4 regions of the Streptomyces sp. NPDC048291 genome follow, and region 1 is predicted to be linked to each of the others. Evidence: riboswitches for the same ligand, from Rfam matches in the RefSeq annotation. Region 1 holds a riboswitch; each other region holds the start of a gene.

Region 1 (4,884 bases):
TCCGTGGTCGGCGACATCGACCCGGAGCAGACCCTCGCCTGGGTCGAGAAGTACTTCGGTTCCATCCCGGCGCACGACGGCAAGCCCACCCCGCGCGACGGCTCGCTGCCCGAGATCATGGGCGAACAGCTGCGTGAGGTCGTCGTCGAGGAGGTCCCCGCGCGGGCGCTGATGGCCGCCTACCGGCTCCCGGAGGACGGCACGCGCGTCTCCGACGCGGCCGACCTGGCCCTCACCGTCCTCGGCGGCGGCGAGTCCTCCCGCCTCTACAACCGCCTGGTCCGGCGCGACCGTACGGCCGTCGCGGCCGGCTTCGGCCTGCTGCGGCTCGCCGGGGCGCCGTCGCTGGGGTGGCTGGACGTGAAGACCTCAGGCGACGTCGAGGTGCCGGTCATCGAGGCCGCCATCGACGAGGAGCTCGCCCGGTTCGCCGAAGAGGGCCCGACGCCCGAGGAGATGGAGCGCGCCCAGGCCCAGTTGGAGCGCGAGTGGCTGGACCGGCTCGGCACCGTCGCGGGCCGCGCGGACGAACTGTGCCGTTTCGCCGTCCTGTTCGGCGACCCGCAGCTCGCCCTGACCGCCGTCCAGCGGGTCCTGACGGTCACCTCGGAGGAGGTCCAGGAGGTCGCCAAGGCCCGCCTGCGCCCCGACAACCGCGCCGTGCTCGTCTACGAACCCAAGTCCCCGGAGACCGTCGCGGACGCCGACGTACCCGAGGACCCCGAGGCCGAGGCCACGGTCGAAGCCGGCGACAACGACGAGGAGACGGCCAAGTGACCGAGCTCGCCACCATGGACTTCCACTCCCAGCCGCAGCCGGGCGAGGCAAAGCCCTGGGCCTTCCCGGCCCCCGAGCGCGCCACCCTGGACAACGGCCTGACCGTGCTCCGCTGCCACCGCCCCGGCCAGCAGGTCGTCGCCGTCGAGGTGCTCCTGGACGCACCCCTGGACGCCGAACCTGCCGGCCTGGACGGCGTCGCCACCATCATGGCGCGCGCCCTCTCCGAGGGCACCGACAAGCACGCCGCCGAGGAGTACGCCGCCGAGCTGGAGCGGGCCGGCGCCACCCTCGACGCGCACGCCGACCACCCCGGCGTCCGCGTCAGCCTGGAGGTCCCCGCCTCCCGGCTCGCCAAGGGCCTCGGGCTGCTCTCCGACGCCCTCCGGGCCCCCGCGTTCGCCGAGAGCGAGGTCGAGCGGCTGGTCCGCAACCGCCTCGACGAGATCCCGCACGAGCTGGCCAACCCGAGCCGCCGGGCCGCCAAGGAGCTCTACCGGCAGCTCTTCCCGTCCAGCGCGCGGATGTCGCGTCCGCGCCAGGGCACCGAGGACACCGTCGAGAAGATCGACGCGGCCGCCGTCCGCGCCTTCTACGACCGGCACGTGCGCCCCGCCACGGCCACTGCGGTCGTCGTCGGCGACCTGACCGGCATCGACCTGGACGAGCTGCTCGGCGAGACCCTGGGCGCCTGGCGCGGCTCCACTGCGCAGCTCCGCCCGGTCCCGTCGGTGTCCGCGGACGACACCGGCCGGGTCGTCATCGTGGACCGCCCCGGCGCCGTCCAGACCCAGCTGCTCATCGGCCGCGTCGGCTCCGACCGGCACGACCGCGTCTGGCCCGCCCAGGTACTCGGCACCTACTGCCTGGGCGGCACCCTCACCTCCCGCCTGGACCGCGTCCTGCGCGAGGAGAAGGGCTACACCTACGGCGTCCGTTCCTTCGGGCAGGTCCTGCGGTCCGCGCCCGACGGCACCGGCGTCTCGATGCTCGCCATCAGCGGCTCCGTGGACACCCCGAACACCGGCCCGGCCCTGACCGACCTGTGGACGGTGCTGCGCACACTCGCCGCCGAGGGCCTCACGGACGCCGAGCGTGACGTGGCCGTGCAGAACCTCGTCGGGGTGGCGCCGCTCAAGTACGAGACGGCGGCGGCCGTCGCGGGCACCCTGGCCGACCAGGTCGAGCAGTACCTGCCCGACGACTTCCAGGCCACGCTCTACCGTCAACTCGCCAACACCGGCACCGTGGAGGCCACCGCGGCGGTCGTGAACGCCTTCCCGGTGGACCGCCTGGTGACCGTCCTCGTCGGGGACGCGGCGCAGATCAAGGAGCCCGTGGAGGCGCTCGGGATCGGCGAAGTCACGGTCGTCACCGCCGAGTAGCGGCACGCGCGTGTGCGGAGCCCTGGTGACCACCCGGTCACCAGGGCTCTGGAATGTCCGAATTGGGGCAGAGGTTGCCTGTCTGCCCTGTGGGATACGCGACAAAAGCAGTGATCCGTTTGAGCATTGAAGGCGGCCCCTCGTAGGTTCTTCCGGGCTGTCCGTCAGGCATCGCGCCGCGTCCGCGGCACCGGACAGCCATCGCCGAGTCCCCGTACGGCGCGAGCCAGGGGAGCCGGGGACCCACGCAGTCCCTGGGGTGAATCGGGTGCCCGCGCGTGTCGCGAGGGGGCCCGTAGGAGACCTTCCTGCTCCGAACCCGTCAGCTAACCCGGTAGGCGAGAGGGAAGGAAAGGACCAGCCTCTACATGGCGTTCATGTGCGCCTCCGGGAAGCACCGTCGTCCCGGCCGGGTGAAGCGCACCACCGCGCAGGCCGCCGGTATCGCGGCCCTCACCACCACGGGTGTCATCAGCACCGTCTCCGCCGCCCCGGCGCTCGCCGCGGAGAACTCCGTCGAGCAGACCGGCCTCACCCCCGTCATCACGATCAGCGACTCCGTCGCCGAGCAGATCGACGCCCAGGCCGCTGCCCAGAAGGCCGTCGCCGAGCGCAAGGCGGCCGAGGAGGCCGCCCGCAAGAAGGCCGCGGAACAGGCCAAGGCGGAGCGCGCGGCCGAGGTACGCGCCGCCCGGGCGGCCGAGCGCAAGCGCCTCAACACCTTCGTCGCGCCGATCAGCGACTCCTACGTCTCCACCGGCTACAAGACCGGCGGCTCCCTGTGGTCCTCCGGCACCCACACCGGCATCGACTTCCACGCCGCGAGCGGCACGGCCGTGCACGCGGTCGGCACCGGCACGGTCGTCTCCACCGGCTGGGGCGGGGCGTACGGCAACGAGATCGTCATCAAGATGGCCGACGGCATGTACACCCAGTACGGCCACCTCTCGTCCATCGGCGTCTCGGTGGGTCAGCAGGTCACCCCGGGCCAGCAGATCGGCCTCTCCGGCTCGACCGGCAACACGACCGGACCCCACCTCCACTTCGAGGCCCGCACGACCCCCGAGTACGGCTCCGACGTCGACCCGGTCGCCTACCTCCGCAAGCACGGCGTGAACGTCTGAGGGAGCTGGACGCGGGTCCGGCGCCGAGACCGACGTGGCGGTGCGGTGCGTCCGGTGCGGGTGCGCCGTGGCTGGTCGCGCAGTTCCCCGCGTCCTTTTTCAGGGGCGTCACGCGCAGCGCCCCTTTCAGGGGCGCGGGGAACTGCGCGGGCAACCCCCACGCACCCGGACCCGACCACCGTGCGACAACAACCCGTGAGATCTTCCGGAGCCCCGGCCCCCCACGCCGGGGCTTTCGCCGTTTTCGTGCCCCCGCTGTCCAAAATATATCCCTGGATTCCGGCCCCCCGTCGGAAATTGCGGCCCATTGCAATAGAGTCACGGAACGGACGCCACTCGGCGGCGTTTCACGGGGATTAAGGCGGAGGTCGGTCATGCGTATTCCGGCGCACTCGGTATGCACGGCGATCCGGGACGACATCGTCGCGGGTGTCTACGAGCGCGGCAGCCGGCTCACCGAGGAACTCCTGGCCCGCCGCTACGGGGTCTCGCGCGTCCCCGTCCGCGAGGCCCTGCGCACCCTGGAGGCCGAGGGCTTCGTGCTGACCCGCCGGCACGCGGGCGCGTGCGTGGCCGAACCGACCGAGCAGGAGGCCGCCGACCTGCTGGAGATGCGCATGCTCCTGGAGCCGCTCGGCGCCTCCCGGGCCGCCCAGCGCCGCACCGAGGCCCACCTCAAGGTGCTGCGCGGACTGGTCAGGCTGGGTCAGGAGCGGGCCAGGCGGGGCAACAGCGAGGACCTGCGCTCCCTGGGCGGCTGGTTCCACGAGACTCTTGCGCAGGCCTCCGGCAGCCATGCTCTGACCTCGACGCTCACCCAGCTGCGTCACAAGATCGCCTGGATGTACACCGTGGAGACGCCGGCCAACCCCGTGGAGTCCTGGACGGAGCACGGCGCCATCGTGGACGCGGTGGCGCGCGGCGACGCCGACCGCGCCCGGGCGATCACGGCCCTGCACACCGAGCGTTCGGCGGTCTCCCACCGGCTGCGATTTCCCGGCGCCACCGAACGGGTGAACGGTGTGAGGACTTCGCAACATCCCGTAAACATGTCGGGCCTGCGGCATTAACACGCACGCCGTATACAAAGAGGTGTTATTCGGCGGGGCGTGTTTTTGCTGCCCGAATTCGCGCGCGTCTGGAATTCGCCGTCGCGCTCCCCGCGTGTGCCCGCGGTAAAGCCGGGCGTCGGGGTCTTCACAAACCGCAGGGCGGGCCGTCGTAAAGTCGTGCGCGGCCCGGTCGGGAAGTCATGTGCGGCTGTCATGGAATTACGGCACATGACGCGGGGCCCGGTACGGGCGGCGGGGAAACGGCGGGGCCGCGCCGGCCCCCCGTGGGGGTGGCGCGGCCCCGGACGTGCGGGCGCGGGTCGCTCAGACGGTCTCGGGGAGTTCCTCGAGGCCCTCGGCGACCAGCTTGGCCAGGCGGTCGAGAGCGACGTCCGCGCCCTCGGCCTCGGAGGCGAGGACGATCTCCTCGCCGCCCTGGGCGCCCAGCCCCAGGACAGCCAGCATGGAGGCCGCGTTGACGGGGTTGCCGTCGGCCTTGGCGATCGTCACGGGGATACCTGCGGCCGTGGCGGCCCGGACGAAGAT
Region 2 (4,884 bases), on a different contig from region 1:
ACTGAGCACGTCGAGGTAGTGCTCGACCGGGTCACGGCCGTCCGACGGGCCTGCCGTCTCCAGGATCTGACCGGTCACCAGCCGCTCGAACGCGAGGGCCTGGACCCGGACCGCCTCGGGTCCGAGGTCGGCGAGGATCTGGGAGGCCCGGGCGAAGAGGAAGTCTCCGGTGAGGACGGCGAGCGAATTGCCCCAGCGGGTGTTGGCGCTGTCGACACCGCGCCGCACGGCGGCCTCGTCCATGACGTCGTCGTGGTACAGCGTGGCCAGGTGGGTGAGCTCGACGACGACGGCCGACGGCACGACACCGGGTGCGTACGGGTCACCGAACTGCGCGGCGAGCATCACCAGCAGCGGGCGGAACCGCTTCCCCCCGGCCCGCACGAGGTGCTGCGCCGCCTCCGTGATGAACGGGACCTCGCTCTTGGTGGCTTCTAGCAAGCCCTCCTCGACAGCCGTCAATCCGGCCTGGACATCGGCTTCCAGAGCCTGGTCCCGCACGCTCAGCCCGAACGGCCCGACGACGGTCACGAGGGGTCTCCTGTCTGCTGGTGTCTACTGGCGATTACACGGTTTGTCGATAGGTCGCTGCCATCACTCAAGTCAGCGTATCCGGTCAGGTTTCGATCACCGATAGCGCCCACGGTTACACCCCGGGCGCTATCGGATCACGACCGTTATGTTTTTGATCAGCTGATACGACCTGACATCCAATGACTTAACAGGAAGTGCGGGCAGTTGTCCCGAACCGAGGCCCGGGCCGTGTCCCGAACCGGACCCCGCACCGGGCTCTCCGGACGACCGCCGCCCGCGATCGACCCCGCTCCCCCGGACCGACGTCACCTGCCCGGGCGCACCCGTCCGTACACCCTTCCTCCGCGAGAGCATGCACGACGACCTCCCCGATCCGCGTTCTCCCGACCGCGCGCGTGACGCTCGGGCGTCCACCAAGTCAACGACGGGCACCGCAGGGGAGGTTCCGCCCTCACGGTGGACACGCGCACCGGACTCCGATTCCCCGACACCCCCCTTCGACCGACGTGACGAGAATCACGCGCGCCCCCGACACCCGGACTCGCCAACCGACCGTCCCGGCCACCCCGTTGAACCCGATGAGCAGCATGCACGCGTCGCCGCAAAAACCGACAATACGGACTAATCTCAATAATTATTCGCATTGATTACCCCCAGGGAGGCAATCCGAACGAATACGAGCGAGACGCTATTCCCTCGAACCAGGAAAAGGCCGGATTCCGCGAATCCCACATGTCCCAATTTGCCGTTATTGCGGATTCGTGAAGTAGGTCACGTGGACCCTGGGGCCACAGAGGCCGCCAGGCGACCCTTCCCTCCTTTCCCTGTAGGCCAGTTGAGGGTTGGCAACAGCAAAGGATCAAGTGCCCCATACGGCACAGATCAAGGTCAATCAGCATGTTGTGTGAATCAGCCTCTTGTTCCGGACATGTGCTCTCGCATACGTTCCGGCTCGCCGGGCGGACGCCGAATCCTGCCGCCGCCCGTAGTGACCCATCAACGAGTTCATTCGCTTGGCAGGAGCGGGGGACCCAGGTAAGTCGCCGGACCGGGCGGCCGACGTCACAGAACAGACGTCGTTCCGGAACGGCTAGGGGTGAAGTCGCATCGCCTTCGGGCGGTGCGGCCGGGCACTCCCCGGGCCCGAACCCGACAGCTCACCTCGCAGGCGACGGAGAGGAACTTCGCCATGCCTGCTGTCGCTCAGCACCACCGTCCCCGCCGTAACCGCATCGTCCGCACCCTCGCCGTCGTCGGCACCGGTGCCGCCGTACTCGCCCTGCCGCTCATCGGGGCGACGGCCGCGTCCGCCGCCGGCTCCTCCACCACGACGGCCTCGACGACCCTCGCCGGGTACCCGAACAACCTCGACGGCTGGATCCGCGAGTCCCTCGCGATCATGCGGGAGAAGAACATCCCGGGCACCTACAACGGCATCTACCGCAACGTCATCCGGGAGTCCTCCGGCAACCCGCAGGCCATCAACCTCTGGGACTCCAACGCGGCCAAGGGCATCCCGTCCAAGGGCCTGCTCCAGGTGATCGACCCGACGTTCAAGACCTACCACGTGGACGGCACGTCGTTCGACGTCTACGACCCGGTCGCGAACATCACCGCCGCCTGCAACTACGCGGCCGCGCGGTACGGCTCGATCGACAACGTCCACGGCGCGTACTGACCGAAGTCCCGTCGACGTCCCTTCGGCGTCCCGCCGAGGTGCCTTCGACGTCCTACGTCAGTCGAAGAGTCTTTCGAGGACGACGGCGATGCCGTCGTCCTCGTTCGACGTGGTGATCTCGTCGGCCACCGCCCTGAGTTCGGGGTGGGCGTCGGCCATCGCCACCCCGTGGGCCGCCCACTCGAACATCGGGATGTCGTTGGGCATGTCACCGAAGGCGATGGCCTGTTCGGGGCTCAGCCCCAGACGGTCGGCGGCCAGCGCGAGCCCGGTCGCCTTGGTCACCCCGCACGGCTGCAGTTCGACGGTTCCCGGGCCCGACATCGTGACCGTCGCCAGCGATCCGACCACCGAGCGGGCCGTCGCCGCCAGTTCGTCGTCGGACAGGGTGTGGTGGCGCAGCAGCACCTTGCTGATGGGCGCGCACCACAGGTCGTCGCGCCGGGCGACGCGCAGCGCGGGCAGCGTGGGGTGGGGCATCAGATAGCCCGGCTCGATGAGCGTGAGCCCGTCCACGCCGTCCTGGTCGACCGCCGCGTACACCTGGCCGATCTCGGCCTCGATCTTGCCGAGTGCGGTCTCCGCCAGTTCCCGGTCCAGGGTGACCGACCACAGCAGCCGGTTCGACCCGGCGTCGTACACCTGCGCGCCCTGACCGCAGACCGCGAGTCCCGTGCAGCCGAGGTCGTCGAGGAGCGGGCGCACTCTCGGGGCCGGACGGCCGGTCACCACGAGGTGGCGGGCACCGGCCCGGCCCGCTCGCCCGAGCGCGGCCAGCGACCGTTCCGAGAAGGTGTCGTCGCCGCGCAGCAGCGTGCCGTCCAGGTCGGTGGCGATCAGTGAGTACGGGGAGGGTGCGACCATGATCAGAGAATACGGACAGCGCGGCCCTGGGACTCACTGTGCGTTTCGGCCTCAAGTGGCGCCCGCCGCCTCCGTGATGGGGCCGCTGTCGGTGGCGGGCGTGATGTTTTCCGAGATGCCCGAGAACTGTGCCTACTTCATGGCGGCGCTGGAACCACGGCGGTTGGTGCGCCACAGCTGGTAGAGGTGCTTCGCGCCCGGGCGCACGAAGCGGGCGAGCATGGTGACGAACGGCAGCGGGTCGTCGCCCGCCAGCCAGGCCAGCTCGGTCCCGCTCGGCCGCTTCGGTGCGTGCGGTGTCGTGTAGCCGCTGCGGCGGTAGGCGAGGAGGGCGGGCAGGTCGATGTTCTCCACCACGTAACGGTGGCCGGCGCGCTGCTCCCCCTCCGGAACGCGGCGCCCGGTCAGGTCCAGATGCATGGCGCGGACGACGTCCACCCCCGACTCGCTCTCGAAGAGCCGGAACTGGGCGCCCATGCGCGGATTGAAGTCGAGCAGCTTGTACTGCCCGTCCCGCCGGTCGAAGCGCAGGTCGAGGTCGATGACGCCGGTGAAGCCGATCTGCTTGATGAAACGCGCGGCAAGGTCGGCGAGTTCCGGGTTGTCGACGACGTACGCGTTCGCGGTCATGCCGGCGTGCGGCGGCCAGGAGCGGACCTTGACCCCTGTGAACAGGGCGCACGGATTGGAGTCGGCGTCGAAGTACGCGTGCACGATCCAGTCCTCGGCCTCCTCCCTCGGGAGGTACTCCTGGAGGATGACACCCGGATGGGTGCCCCAGTCACGGGCGAGGGTGAGCAGCCCCTCCCGGGTGGCGATCCGCGTCGTTCCGTTGACGGCGGGCTGCTTGCGCCGGACGAACGCCTCGCGGTTCTTGGCGACGATCGGGAAGCGGGCCTTCTCCGCGAAGTCGGCGATCTCGTCGTACGAGTCGGGGAAGGCGGCGGCCGGGCTCGGGATGCCGTGCTCCACGCACAGTTCGTGCAGGCCCTGTTTGCTCGCCAGCCGGCGGGGCAGTTCCGGGTCCACGCGCGGGAAGAGGAAACGGTCGCCGAGCGCGTCCTGGTGCTCGGCGATCAGGACCGCGGCCTCCTCGTCGGTGGGGATCAGCACGGTCGGACGGCCGATGCGGCGGCCGATGCGCAGCAGTCCCTCGACGAGATGGTCCGGTTCCTCGGCGCCTGTCGTCGGCCACACGAACGCCCGTTTGAGGTAACGGGACGAAGCCGCCGGCGTGTACGCGTCCTCGGTGATCGCGTACATGGGAACGCCCAGGCGGCCCAGACTGCGAATCGCGCCGACCCCGCCGTGATGCAGCGGATAGTCGCCGAACTTGACGATCAGGCCCGGCACGTCACGGTCCGCCTCGAACGGCACGCTGACGGCATTCCTGGCCACGGGTCCCCCCACGTGTCCCCCTCTACGGACCGGATCCACCCCGTCCGTGTCCCCCAAAGGACGCTAAGCCGGAATTGCCCCCTCCGACAAGGGCTATTAGGACATTGCGAACTCTTTAGACACTGCCACGACAGCCAACTCACCCGTAACGTGTGGCGCGACCACATGGAACGCCGCGCAACGCCATAGTGACGTCGCCACATGGCCAACCCCCGCGCGGCACGGATGAGAGCGAGGCAGTCACCCCATGCCCCCCTTGACCCCCTTCGAGGTCCCCGAGGGTGACCCCTTCGGCCCGCACAACCTTCCGTATGGCGTGTTCTCGACCTCCGGGAGCACGGAACGGAGGGTCGGCGTCCGCCTCGGCGACCATGTCCTCGACGCCGGAGCCGCGGCCCTCGCCCTCGGCT
Region 3 (4,884 bases), on a different contig from region 1:
TGCCGTGGCTGCGCAGCCACGGGCTCGACCCGACCTGACCGGGCCCTTCTTACCTCTTCTCTTCCCTCTCCCCTACAGCTTCTCCACCGGCGCGTACCGCAGCAGCAGCCGCTTCGGCTTGGCCTCGCCGAAGTCGATCGTCGCCTCCGCGTTGCCGCCCGTGCCCTTCACCGCGACGACCGTGCCGAGGCCGAACTGGTCGTGGGTGACCCGGTCGCCGACCGCCAGCGAGACCACCGGCTGCTCCGAGGTCCGCCGGGTGGCGAAGCCGGACGCGCCCGACGCCGAGGAGCGCGAGCGGGTCGAGGAGAGCGAGGCCGCCACGCCGGCCGCGGGCCCGGAGGAGACCGGTGCCATCGCCCCGGTCCGCTTCCACTCCAGATACGCGCCCGGGATCTCCTCCAGGAAGCGCGAGGCCGGGTTGTACGACGGCTGGCCCCAGGCGCTGCGCATCGCCGACCGCGTGAGGTACAGCCGCTCCCGCGCGCGCGTGATGCCGACGTAGGCGAGCCGGCGTTCCTCCTCCAGCTCCTTGGTCTGGCCGAGGGCACGCATGTGCGGGAAGACGCCGTCCTCCATGCCGGTCAGGAACACCACCGGGAATTCGAGGCCCTTGGCGGTGTGCAGGGTCATCAGGGTGATGACGCCGTCGCCGTTCTCGTCGTCGTCGGGGATCTGGTCGGAGTCGGCGACCAGGGCCACCCGCTCCAGGAAGTCGGCGAGCCCGCCGGACTCCTCGCCCTCGCCGGACTCCTGCTCGAACTCCAGCGCCACGGAGGCGAGTTCCTGGAGGTTCTCGATGCGGGTCTCGTCCTGCGGGTCCGTGGAGTTCTGCAACTCGGCCAGGTATCCGGTGCGTTCGTAGATCGCCTCCAGGACCGTGGCGGGTCCGGCGCCGGACTCCACGACCGTACGGAGGTCCTCCATCAGCGTGTTGAACCGCTTGACCGCGTTCGTCGAGCGCGCGGCCATGCCGTACGCCTCGTCGACGCGCCTGAGTGCCTGCGGGAAGCTGATCTTCTCGCGCTGGGCGAGGGCGTCGATCATCGCCTCCGCGCGGTCGCCGATTCCGCGCTTGGGGACGTTGAGGATGCGCCGGAGCGGGACGGAGTCCTCCGGGTTGGCGAGCACCCGCAGGTAGGCCAGGACGTCCCGGACCTCCTTGCGCTCGTAGAAGCGGACGCCGCCGACCACCTTGTAGGGCAGGCCGACCCGGATGAAGATCTCCTCGAAGACACGGGACTGCGCGTTGGTGCGGTAGAAGACGGCGACATCGCCCGCCTTCGCCTCGCCCGCGTCCGTCAGACGGTCTATCTCCTCGGCGACGAACTGCGCCTCGTCGTGCTCGGTGTCGGCGACGTAGCCGGTGATCCGGGCGCCCGCGCCCGCGTTGGTCCACAGGTTCTTCGGGCGGCGGGACACGTTGCGCTCGATGACCGCGTTGGCGGCGCTCAGGATCGTCTGCGTGGAGCGGTAGTTCTGCTCCAGGAGGATCGTCGTCGCGTTCGGGTAGTCCTCCTCGAACTGGAGGATGTTGCGGATCGTCGCGCCCCGGAAGGCGTAGATCGACTGGTCGGCGTCACCGACGACGCAGAGCTCGGCGGGGGGCAGGTCGGGCTCGCCGGTGCCGACCAGCTCGCGCACGAGGGCGTACTGGGCGTGGTTGGTGTCCTGGTACTCGTCGACCAGGACGTGCCGGAAGCGGCGGCGGTAGTGCTCGGCGACGTCCGGGAAGGCGCGCAGCAGGTTGACCGTCGTCATGATCAGGTCGTCGAAGTCGAGGGCGTTCGCCTCGCGCAGCCGCGACTGGTACATGGCGTAGGCCTGGGCGAGGGTCTTCTCGAAGCCGTCGCTCGCGCGGGCGGCGAAGTCCTCCTCGTCGACCAGCTCGTTCTTGAGGTTGCTGACCTGGGCGCTGAACGACTTCGGCGGGAACCGCTTGGGGTCGAGGTCCAGGTCCCGGCAGACCAGGGCCATCAGGCGCTTGGAGTCGGCCGCGTCGTAGATCGAGAAGGAGGAGGTGAAGCCGAGCTTCTTGCTCTCCCTGCGCAGGATCCGCACGCAGGCGCTGTGGAAGGTCATCACCCACATCGCGTTCGCGCGCGGGCCGACGAGGTGCTCGACGCGCTCCTTCATCTCGCCCGCGGCCTTGTTGGTGAAGGTGATCGCGAGGATCTGGCCCGGGTGCACCTGGCGCGCGCCGAGCAGGTGGGCGATGCGGTGGGTGAGCACGCGCGTCTTGCCGGAACCGGCGCCGGCCACGATGAGCAGCGGGGAGCCGGCGTGCACGACGGCCGCCCGCTGGTTGTCGTTCAGCCCCTCCAGGAGGGCGGCCGGGTCCAGGGCCGGGCGGGCGGCGCCGTCGCGGTAGTAGGCGTCCCGGTCCGGGGGCACGTCGAACTTCCCGCCGAACAGATCGTCCGGAATCGACTCCGGAGCGTGCTCGTCCTCGGGCGGCGGCGGAGGTTCCTCGTCATGGCCGCGGGGGGCCTGGAGGTTCGCCAGGAAGCTGTCGTCAAAGAGGCTGCTCATCGCTCTCCGAGTCTAGGGCGCCCCACCGACAACCGGCCGCCGCCCCGAAAACTCGCCCCGGTCACCGAACAGATCCGCTCCGTCACGGCCGGTCGACGCGCGTCACGCAGCAACGAACACCCGCCTCGAACCCTCCGCCACCGTCGGGCAAGTCACCCATAACGCCCCTAATCGCATCGCCGGAGCGCACCGCAACACCAAGGTCACGAAAATGTATCGGGCATATCGCACATCAAACTTCACAGGGACCACACGAGTTGGCTAGCGTGCCGGGCAGGCCGTACGACCCCCACCGGCGAACGTCGCCGGGCCGCACGGCCTCCGCCGAGTCCGGAGTGCCGCCGCGCACCCGGAGCCGGGGACCCACACCGACCTTGGGGTGAATCGGTCCCGACTCCCCACCGGAGAACGGACCGTAGGGCAACCCTTCCGAACCACCCGCCCGAACCCGACAGCTAACTCGGTAGGCGGAACGCTGGAAGGAGTCGCCCCCGTTGGCGTCGCACCGCAAGTCCCGGCCGTCAGGAACACGCGCGGCAGGCATACGCACCCCCGCCCTGGCCACCGCCGCCCTCACCTCCATGGCCCTGTTCTCCCAGACGGCCGAGGCCGCGCCCTCCGACGACGGCAAGCCGAGCCTGGAGGAGGTCGAGAAGAAGGTCGACTCCCTCTACCGGCAGGCGGAGTCGGCGACCGAGAAGTACAACGCGGCCAAGGAGCGGACCGGCAGGCAGCGCAAGCAGGTCGACACCCTGCTCGACGACGTCGCCCGGCGCACGGACCGGCTCAACAAGGCGCGTGAGGAACTGGGTTCGTTCGCGGCGGCCCAGTACCGGACCGGGGCGAGCGTCCCCGACACGGCGACCTTCCTGCTCGCGGACAGTCCCCAGGACTACTTCGACCAGGACCAGCTGATGAGCCGCCTGACCTCGCGCCAGAAGGGCGCGGTCGACGACTACGTCACCGAGCAGTCCGCGACCATGAAGAAGCGGCAGGAGGCCTCCCAGAGCCTCGAGACGCTCACCGAGACGCAGGACGACCTCAAGACCGCCAAGACCACCGTGCAGACGAAGCTGGCCTCCGCGCGGGAGCTGCTGTCCCAGCTGACGGCCGCGGAGAAGGCCCGGCTGGCGGCGATCGAGAAGCGGCAGCAGGAGGCGGCGGACCGCAAGGCGGCCGAGCTGGCGAAGCAGCAGGCCGCGGCGGCCGACCAGGCGGCGTCGTCCTCGTCATCCTCGTCATCCTCGTCGTCGTCCAGCGGCTCCTCTTCCGGCTCGGGTTCCAGCTCCGGCTCGGACTCCGCCTACGCCACGAAGGCCGCCAAGGCGATCGCCTTCGCCCGCGCGCAGATCGGCAAGCCGTACGTCTGGGGCGCCACCGGCCCCGGCTCCTACGACTGCTCCGGGCTCTCCCAGGCCGCCTGGAAGGCCGCGGGCGTCTCCCTGCCGCGCACCACCTACGACCAGGTGAACGCCGGCACCACCGTCCCCCTCGCCGACGCCCAGCCCGGCGACCTGGTCTTCTTCTACGACGACGTCAGCCACGTCGGCATCTACATCGGCAACGGCATGATGATCCACGCCCCCAAGCCCGGCGCCTACGTCCGCGAGGAGTCGATCTACTACGGCGGCGAGTCGATCATCCACAGCGTGGTGCGCCCGGCCTGATCCCACGGGGCGCCCGCCGTCCCCCGGGCGCCCCCATCCGCTTCCCCATCCGCTTCTCCGCACGCTCCACCCGCTCCCCCGCACGCCTCGGCGCACCGGCGCGCGGGTTTCGGGCCGCACGCGCGCGTGCATCGTTCGTGACACGCGCGCGTGCCCCGTTCGTACTGCGGCCGGCTCTCCCTAGCATCAGGGGCATGTCCGGCATTTCACCCCTCCGCGCCTGGTGGGCGCAGCGTCCGCCGGCGGCCGGGGCCGCCGTGATGGCCACCGGCATCCTGTCGGTGGGGCTGCACCTGGTGGGGGCGGAGACCGTGTCCCGGGTGGCGCTGGCGCTCGCCTGCGTGATGTGGGCGGCGCTGGCGGCGGACTTCGTCGTACGGCTGGCGCGGGATCGCCGGCGGTGGGCGCGGGAGGCGCGGACGCCGGGCGCGCTCACCGCGGTGGCGGCGACGGCGGTGCTGGGGACGCGGTTCTCGGCGCTCGGGTGGCAGAGCCCCGCCGAGGCCCTGCTGGCGCTGTCGGTGGTGCTGTGGCTGCCGTTGCTGGTCGTCGTCGTGCGGCACTGGAGGCCGCGGATGCCGGGAGCGGTGTTCCTTGCCTGTGTGGCCACCCAGGGGCCCGCCGTGCTCGGAGCGACGCTGGCGGCGGCCCTGACGACGGCGTGGCTCGCGCACCTCTCGCTGGT
Region 4 (4,884 bases), on a different contig from region 1:
TCCGGCCTATCCCGCCTACAACCCGTATCGGAGTTAGCGCTTCGGGCTGCGGAGGGTTCGGCACCGCCGGGCCGCGCCGTGGGGGCTGAGCGCCGTTGCGGCGGAAAAGAAGGAAGAACGAGGGCGCGGCAGCCGTCAGGCAGAGGCCGTCGTGAGTTGTGCCAGTTCCTTGTCCGTCAGCGTCAGGTCCGCCACGCCCAGCAGGGGCGGGAGCTGTTCGAGGGTACGGGCCGAGGCGATCGGGGCCGTGATGGTGGGCTGGGCCGCCAGCCAGGCCAGGGCGACCGTGGGGATCGGGGCCTCGTGGGCCGCGGCGATCTCGTCCAGGGCCGCAAGGACCCTCTGGCCGCGCTCCGACTCCGCGTACTGGGCGGCACGGCCCGCTCGCGCGCTGTCCACCGTCGTACCGGGGCGGTACTTGCCGGTGAGGAAACCGGAGGCCAGCGAGAAGTAGGGGACGGCCGCGAGGCCGGTGCGGGAGGCCAGGTCCTGCAACGGGCCCTCGTAGGTGTCGCGGGAGACCAGGTTGTAGTGGGGCTGGACGGCGACGTACCGGGCGAGGCCCTCGCGGTCGGAGAGGTCCAGGGACTCCTGGAGCCGCTCGGGCGTGATGTTGGACGCGGCGATGTGCCGGACCTTGCCCGCCCGCACCAGCTCGTCCAGCGCGCCGATGATCTCCTCGACCGGGATCTCGGGCTTGTCGAAATGCGTGTAGTACAGGTCGATGTGGTCGGTGCCGAGACGGCGCAGGGACGCGTCGGCGGCAGCCCTGATGTTGGCGGCGGACAGGCCGAGGTACTCGGGGTGCTGGCTGACCTTCGTCGCGATGACGACGTCGTCGCGGTTGCCGCGCGCCTTGACCCACTTGCCGATGATCGTCTCGGACTCGCCGCCCTTGTTGCCCTCGATCCACGCCGTGTACGAGTCGGCGGTGTCGACGAAGTTGCCGCCCGCGGCGGCGTACGCGTCGAGGACGGCGAAGGAGGTGGCCTCGTCGGCCGTCCAGCCGAAGACGTTGCCGCCGAGGGCGAGCGGGAAGACCTCGAGGTCGGAAGAGCCGAGTTTGCGAAGAGCAGTCATGCTCAACTTCAACACGGGCCGCCTGGAGACCCATCCCGTGTTTTACGAAGGTCTCGTAAAAGCGGAATCCACGGCTCGGGACACCGACGGCCCTGACGCCGGGGGGTTGCCGTCAGGGCCGCCGGGGGCCGGTGGGCGCGGTCCGAATCCGCGTCCGGTCGGGTCTCAGGTCAGGTCAGATCAGATCAGATCAGGTCGGGTCTCAGGCCGGCTCGGGTCAGGGGTTGAGGCCCTTGCCGCGCAGCCAGGTCATCGGGTCGATGGCGGTGGCCTGGCCGTTCGGGTGGACCTCCAGGTGGAGGTGCGGGCCGGTCACGTTGCCGGTGGCGCCGACGCGGCCGATGACGTCGCCGGTGGCGACCTTCTGGCCGACCTTGACGCCGATCGAGGACTGGTGGCAGAACCACAGCTCGGTGCCGTCGTCGAGGGTGATGATCGTGCGGTAGCCGTAGGAGCCGGCCCAGCCCGCCTCGGTGACCGTGCCGCTGTGCACGGCCTTGATCAGCGTGCCGGTGGGCGCGGCGAAGTCGAGGCCGGTGTGGTAGCCGGAGGACCACATCGAGCCGGCCTGGCCGAAGGTGCCGGTGATCGTGTACGAGACGACGGGCAGCGTGTACTGCTTGGCCAGCTCGGCGAGGCGGGCCTGCTCGGCCTTCTCCTTCGCGGAGGCCTCGGCCTTCTCCTTGGCGTCGGCGGCCTTGGCCGCGGCGGCCTGCTCCGCCTTGGCCTCGGCGTCCGCGGCCGCCTTGTCGGCGGCGGCGACGGCCTTGGCGCTGGCCTTGGTGTCGAGCTGGCTCTGCTGCTGCGCGGCCTGCGCGATGATCCGGCTGCGCAGCGCCTCGCCGGCGTCGGACGAGGAGGAGTCCGCGTCGGTGGCGGTCGTCGTGGTGACGCTGCTGAGCGCGGTCTGGGTGGCCTGGTGGCCGCCGCCCTCGCCGAGCAGGGCGTCGACCGAGGAGGGCAGGTCGGGCAGCGAGATGGAGACCGGCGGCTTGCCGGTGTTGGCGCTGGCCATGCCGCCCGCACCGACGGCGGCGATCACGCCGACGCCGAGAACCGTGGAGCTGCGGGCGAGCCCGCCGCCCTTCTGCTTGGCGACCCGGTGCCGGCCGCGTACCGCGGAGAGGGACTCCTCGGTGGGGTTCCACTCCTCGAAGGGGCCCTCCTCGGCGCGGTAGCCACCGTAGCCGAAGGTCTCCGGCGGACGCTGGCTGGGCACGAACGGGGCTGTAGGAGCAGGCGGGTTGGACGCCACGCGGGCGCACTCCTTTCCTTCCGCTGCCTACCGGGTTAGCTGACGGGTTCGGAGCGGGAAGGTCTCCTACGCGCGTATACCGGCCGTTTCGTACCCGGCGGTAGCCGTGCGATTCACCCCAAGGTGGTGGTTCCCCGGTTCCCTTGCGGGATTCGGCGCGTGCGCACGGAGCCGTCGCGGGTGACGGCTGGGACGACCGCGCTGCGTTATCGAACGTTAATAGACACGGCTACCAGATTCCAAGCAGTTCGTCTTGATCATTAAGCTTTCAAAGCTTGGACTTACCTGCCACGACCGGTCAAAAACGGTCGAGTCGGCGGTGCACGCTGCTCAGCTCAGGAGTCACACAGGTTTTGATGGTGACTCAGTTGTTATGCGCAGGGCGGTCGCCCGGACACCCAACGTGACCGCGCGCCGCTCAGGGCCGCCGTACGGCGAGCAGCGCCATGTCGTCCGTCATGCCGCCGCCGGTGTGCCGGCGTACTTCGGCCGCGAGCCGGTCCACCAGAGGGCCGGGGGCGGTGACGGTACGGCCGGCCAGCCGCCGCTCCGGGTCGTAGAAGCGGCCGTGCGCGTCCCGCGCCTCGGAGAGGCCGTCGGTGTGCAGCAGCAGCGTGGCCCCGCTCGGGAACCCGTACTCGGCCGCCCGGTCGGGCCACGTCCCCAGCTCGCCCATCCCGAGCGGCAGCGCGGCCTCCGGCGCCCGCAGCGGGCGCACCTCGCCGTCGCCGAGCAGCAGCAGGGGCGGCGGATGACCGCGGTTGACGATCCGGAGCGTGCCGCCTCCGTGCGGGAGTTCGGCGAGTACGGCGGTGGTGAACCCCTCGTCGGCGGCGATGCCGCCGCGCCTGCCGCCCTCGCGCACCAACGCCCGCTCCAGCCGCCCGGCGACCGCCTCCAGCGTGACCTCCTGCTCGGCGGCCTCCCGGAACGCGCCGATGAGCACGGCGACGGCGGCGACCGCGCCCATCCCCTTGCCGCGCACGTCGCCGACGACCAGCCGCACGCCGTACGGGGTGTCCTGGACGGCGTACAGGTCGCCGCCGATGAGGGTGCCCTCCTGGGCCGCCTGGTAGCGGGCGGCGATCTCGAAGCCGCCGATCCGCTCGGTGGGCTCGGGCAGCACGGCCCGCTGGGCGGCCTCGGCGACCTCGCGGGCGGAGGCGAGGCGCTGGTCGCCGATCCGGACGATCCGGTTGATGCCGGCGGCGAGGACGGCGACGGTGGCCACCGTGACGATCTCGGTGACGGCGTCGGCGTCCGGGACAACCGCCGACCGCGCGTGCACGGCGTAGGTGGCGAGGAGCGCGGCCAGGCCCGTGAGGAGGGTGGTGCGCAGGGAGGCGAGCGGCGCGGCGATCAGCGGGGCGGCCGTGAAGAAGGGGGCCGCGGTGAAGACCGCGGGGGTGAGCACGTCGTAGCAGACGCCCGTGCAGATCAGCAGCGCGGGCAGGAAGCGGGCGAGGGTGCGGGCGGACACGGGGCCGCGCTGCTCCGCCTCTCCACGGCCCACCACACGACCCCCCTGATGCACCACGTGTTCGACGTGCTCGACGTGCCTGACGTATTCGATGGGTTCGATGCCTGTCCGTCCAGGTTTGCGGCTGTGAGCGGGCGAAGCGAATGGTGTGGGCCGGGCGGATGACTACGGACGGGTCCGGAGAGGAACCTGCGCCCGGACATGACTCAGGGCCGGAATCCTCGAATCGGATTCCGGCCCTGGGTTTCAGTAGCGGGGACAGGATTTGAACCTGCGACCTCTGGGTTATGAGCCCAGCGAGCTACCGAGCTGCTCCACCCCGCGTCGGTGAAACCAGCATACGCCATCGGAAGAGGTGAAGTCACACGGGTTACTTCCGGTGGACGCCTCAGGTCAGCTCAGGTCAGGTCTGCTCAGGTCAGCAGGTGCCCGTTGGGCGCCTTCGCCTCCCCCTCGTACTCTCCGAGCACCAGCACCGCCACCCCGGCCTCCCGCAGCGCCCCCGTCCCGTCGGCCGCCGTCACGAACGTGTCCGGCTCGCGCCATGCCGTCACCACCCGTCGTACCCCGGCCCGGAGGATCAGTTCGGCGCAGGGGTGCGGGCGGGAGGCGCGGTGGGTGCAGGGTTCGAGGCTGGTGTAGACCGTGGCCGCGGCCAGCCGGGGGTCGTCCGCGGGGATCTTGGCCAGGGCCGCCTCCTCCGCGTGGACCACGGGGTCGCCGGCCTCCCGGGAGTGGCCGCGGGCCAGCTCCGTGCCGTCGGCCGCGACGACCACCGCACCCACGCTGAACGCGGTCCGGGAGGGCGGGCACTCGGCCGCCAGCTCACAGGCGAGCCGCAGCCAGTGCCGGTCCGCGGCGGACGCCGACCCGCCGGTGCCGGGGATACCGGGGGTGCCGGGGGCCGTGGGCTCGTAGCGCATGAGGACGACGTCCTCGATCCGGCGGGTCTCCACGAGCCGCAGCCGCCCGGCCTGGTACCCGCCGGGACCGAACAGCCGCGGTGCCTTCGGGTCGCCGACGAAGAGGGGGGCCAGGACCAGCTGGAGCTCGTCGGCCAGGCCCTGCT

Evidence for each region. Region 1 has a riboswitch for cyclic di-AMP ahead of ACGF5O_RS14705 (M23 family metallopeptidase). Riboswitches for the same ligand answer to the same signal wherever they lie in the genome.
Region 2: it holds a riboswitch for cyclic di-AMP, as region 1 does, so the genes downstream of both, ACGF5O_RS40325 (transglycosylase SLT domain-containing protein) here and ACGF5O_RS14705 (M23 family metallopeptidase) in region 1, are expected to answer to the same signal.
Region 3: it holds a riboswitch for cyclic di-AMP, as region 1 does, so the genes downstream of both, ACGF5O_RS43300 (NlpC/P60 family protein) here and ACGF5O_RS14705 (M23 family metallopeptidase) in region 1, are expected to answer to the same signal.
Region 4: it holds a riboswitch for cyclic di-AMP, as region 1 does, so the genes downstream of both, ACGF5O_RS16785 (M23 family metallopeptidase) here and ACGF5O_RS14705 (M23 family metallopeptidase) in region 1, are expected to answer to the same signal.

What each region holds. Positions count from the first base shown of each region.
Region 1 covers NZ_JBICZC010000005.1:176,382-181,265, forward strand. The annotation lists gene ACGF5O_RS14695 (M16 family metallopeptidase) at 1-777, shown strand, start outside; gene ACGF5O_RS14700 (M16 family metallopeptidase) at 774-2,162, shown strand; cyclic di-AMP (ydaO/yuaA leader) riboswitch at 2,355-2,518, shown strand; gene ACGF5O_RS14705 (M23 family metallopeptidase) at 2,531-3,286, shown strand; gene ACGF5O_RS14710 (GntR family transcriptional regulator) at 3,661-4,356, shown strand; gene ACGF5O_RS14715 (HPr family phosphocarrier protein) at 4,663-4,884, opposite strand, start outside.
Region 2 covers NZ_JBICZC010000017.1:213,293-218,176, reverse strand. The annotation lists gene ACGF5O_RS40330 (polyprenyl synthetase family protein) at 1-531, opposite strand, end outside; cyclic di-AMP (ydaO/yuaA leader) riboswitch at 1,522-1,718, shown strand; gene ACGF5O_RS40325 (transglycosylase SLT domain-containing protein) at 1,724-2,212, shown strand; gene ACGF5O_RS40320 (HAD family hydrolase) at 2,270-3,076, opposite strand; gene ACGF5O_RS40315 (ATP-grasp domain-containing protein) at 3,209-4,453, opposite strand; gene fahA (fumarylacetoacetase) at 4,731-4,884, shown strand, end outside.
Region 3 covers NZ_JBICZC010000020.1:91,538-96,421, reverse strand. The annotation lists gene ACGF5O_RS43310 (M23 family metallopeptidase) at 1-38, shown strand, start outside; gene pcrA (DNA helicase PcrA) at 73-2,532, opposite strand; cyclic di-AMP (ydaO/yuaA leader) riboswitch at 2,845-3,019, shown strand; gene ACGF5O_RS43300 (NlpC/P60 family protein) at 3,027-4,199, shown strand; gene ACGF5O_RS43295 (tellurite resistance/C4-dicarboxylate transporter family protein) at 4,394-4,884, shown strand, end outside.
Region 4 covers NZ_JBICZC010000006.1:20,897-25,780, forward strand. The annotation lists gene ACGF5O_RS16775 (PrsW family intramembrane metalloprotease) at 1-37, shown strand, start outside; gene ACGF5O_RS16780 (aldo/keto reductase) at 136-1,080, opposite strand; gene ACGF5O_RS16785 (M23 family metallopeptidase) at 1,298-2,335, opposite strand; cyclic di-AMP (ydaO/yuaA leader) riboswitch at 2,343-2,503, opposite strand; gene ACGF5O_RS16790 (PP2C family protein-serine/threonine phosphatase) at 2,754-3,851, opposite strand; tRNA gene ACGF5O_RS16795 (tRNA-Met) at 4,066-4,139, opposite strand; gene ACGF5O_RS16800 (dihydrofolate reductase family protein) at 4,229-4,884, opposite strand, start outside.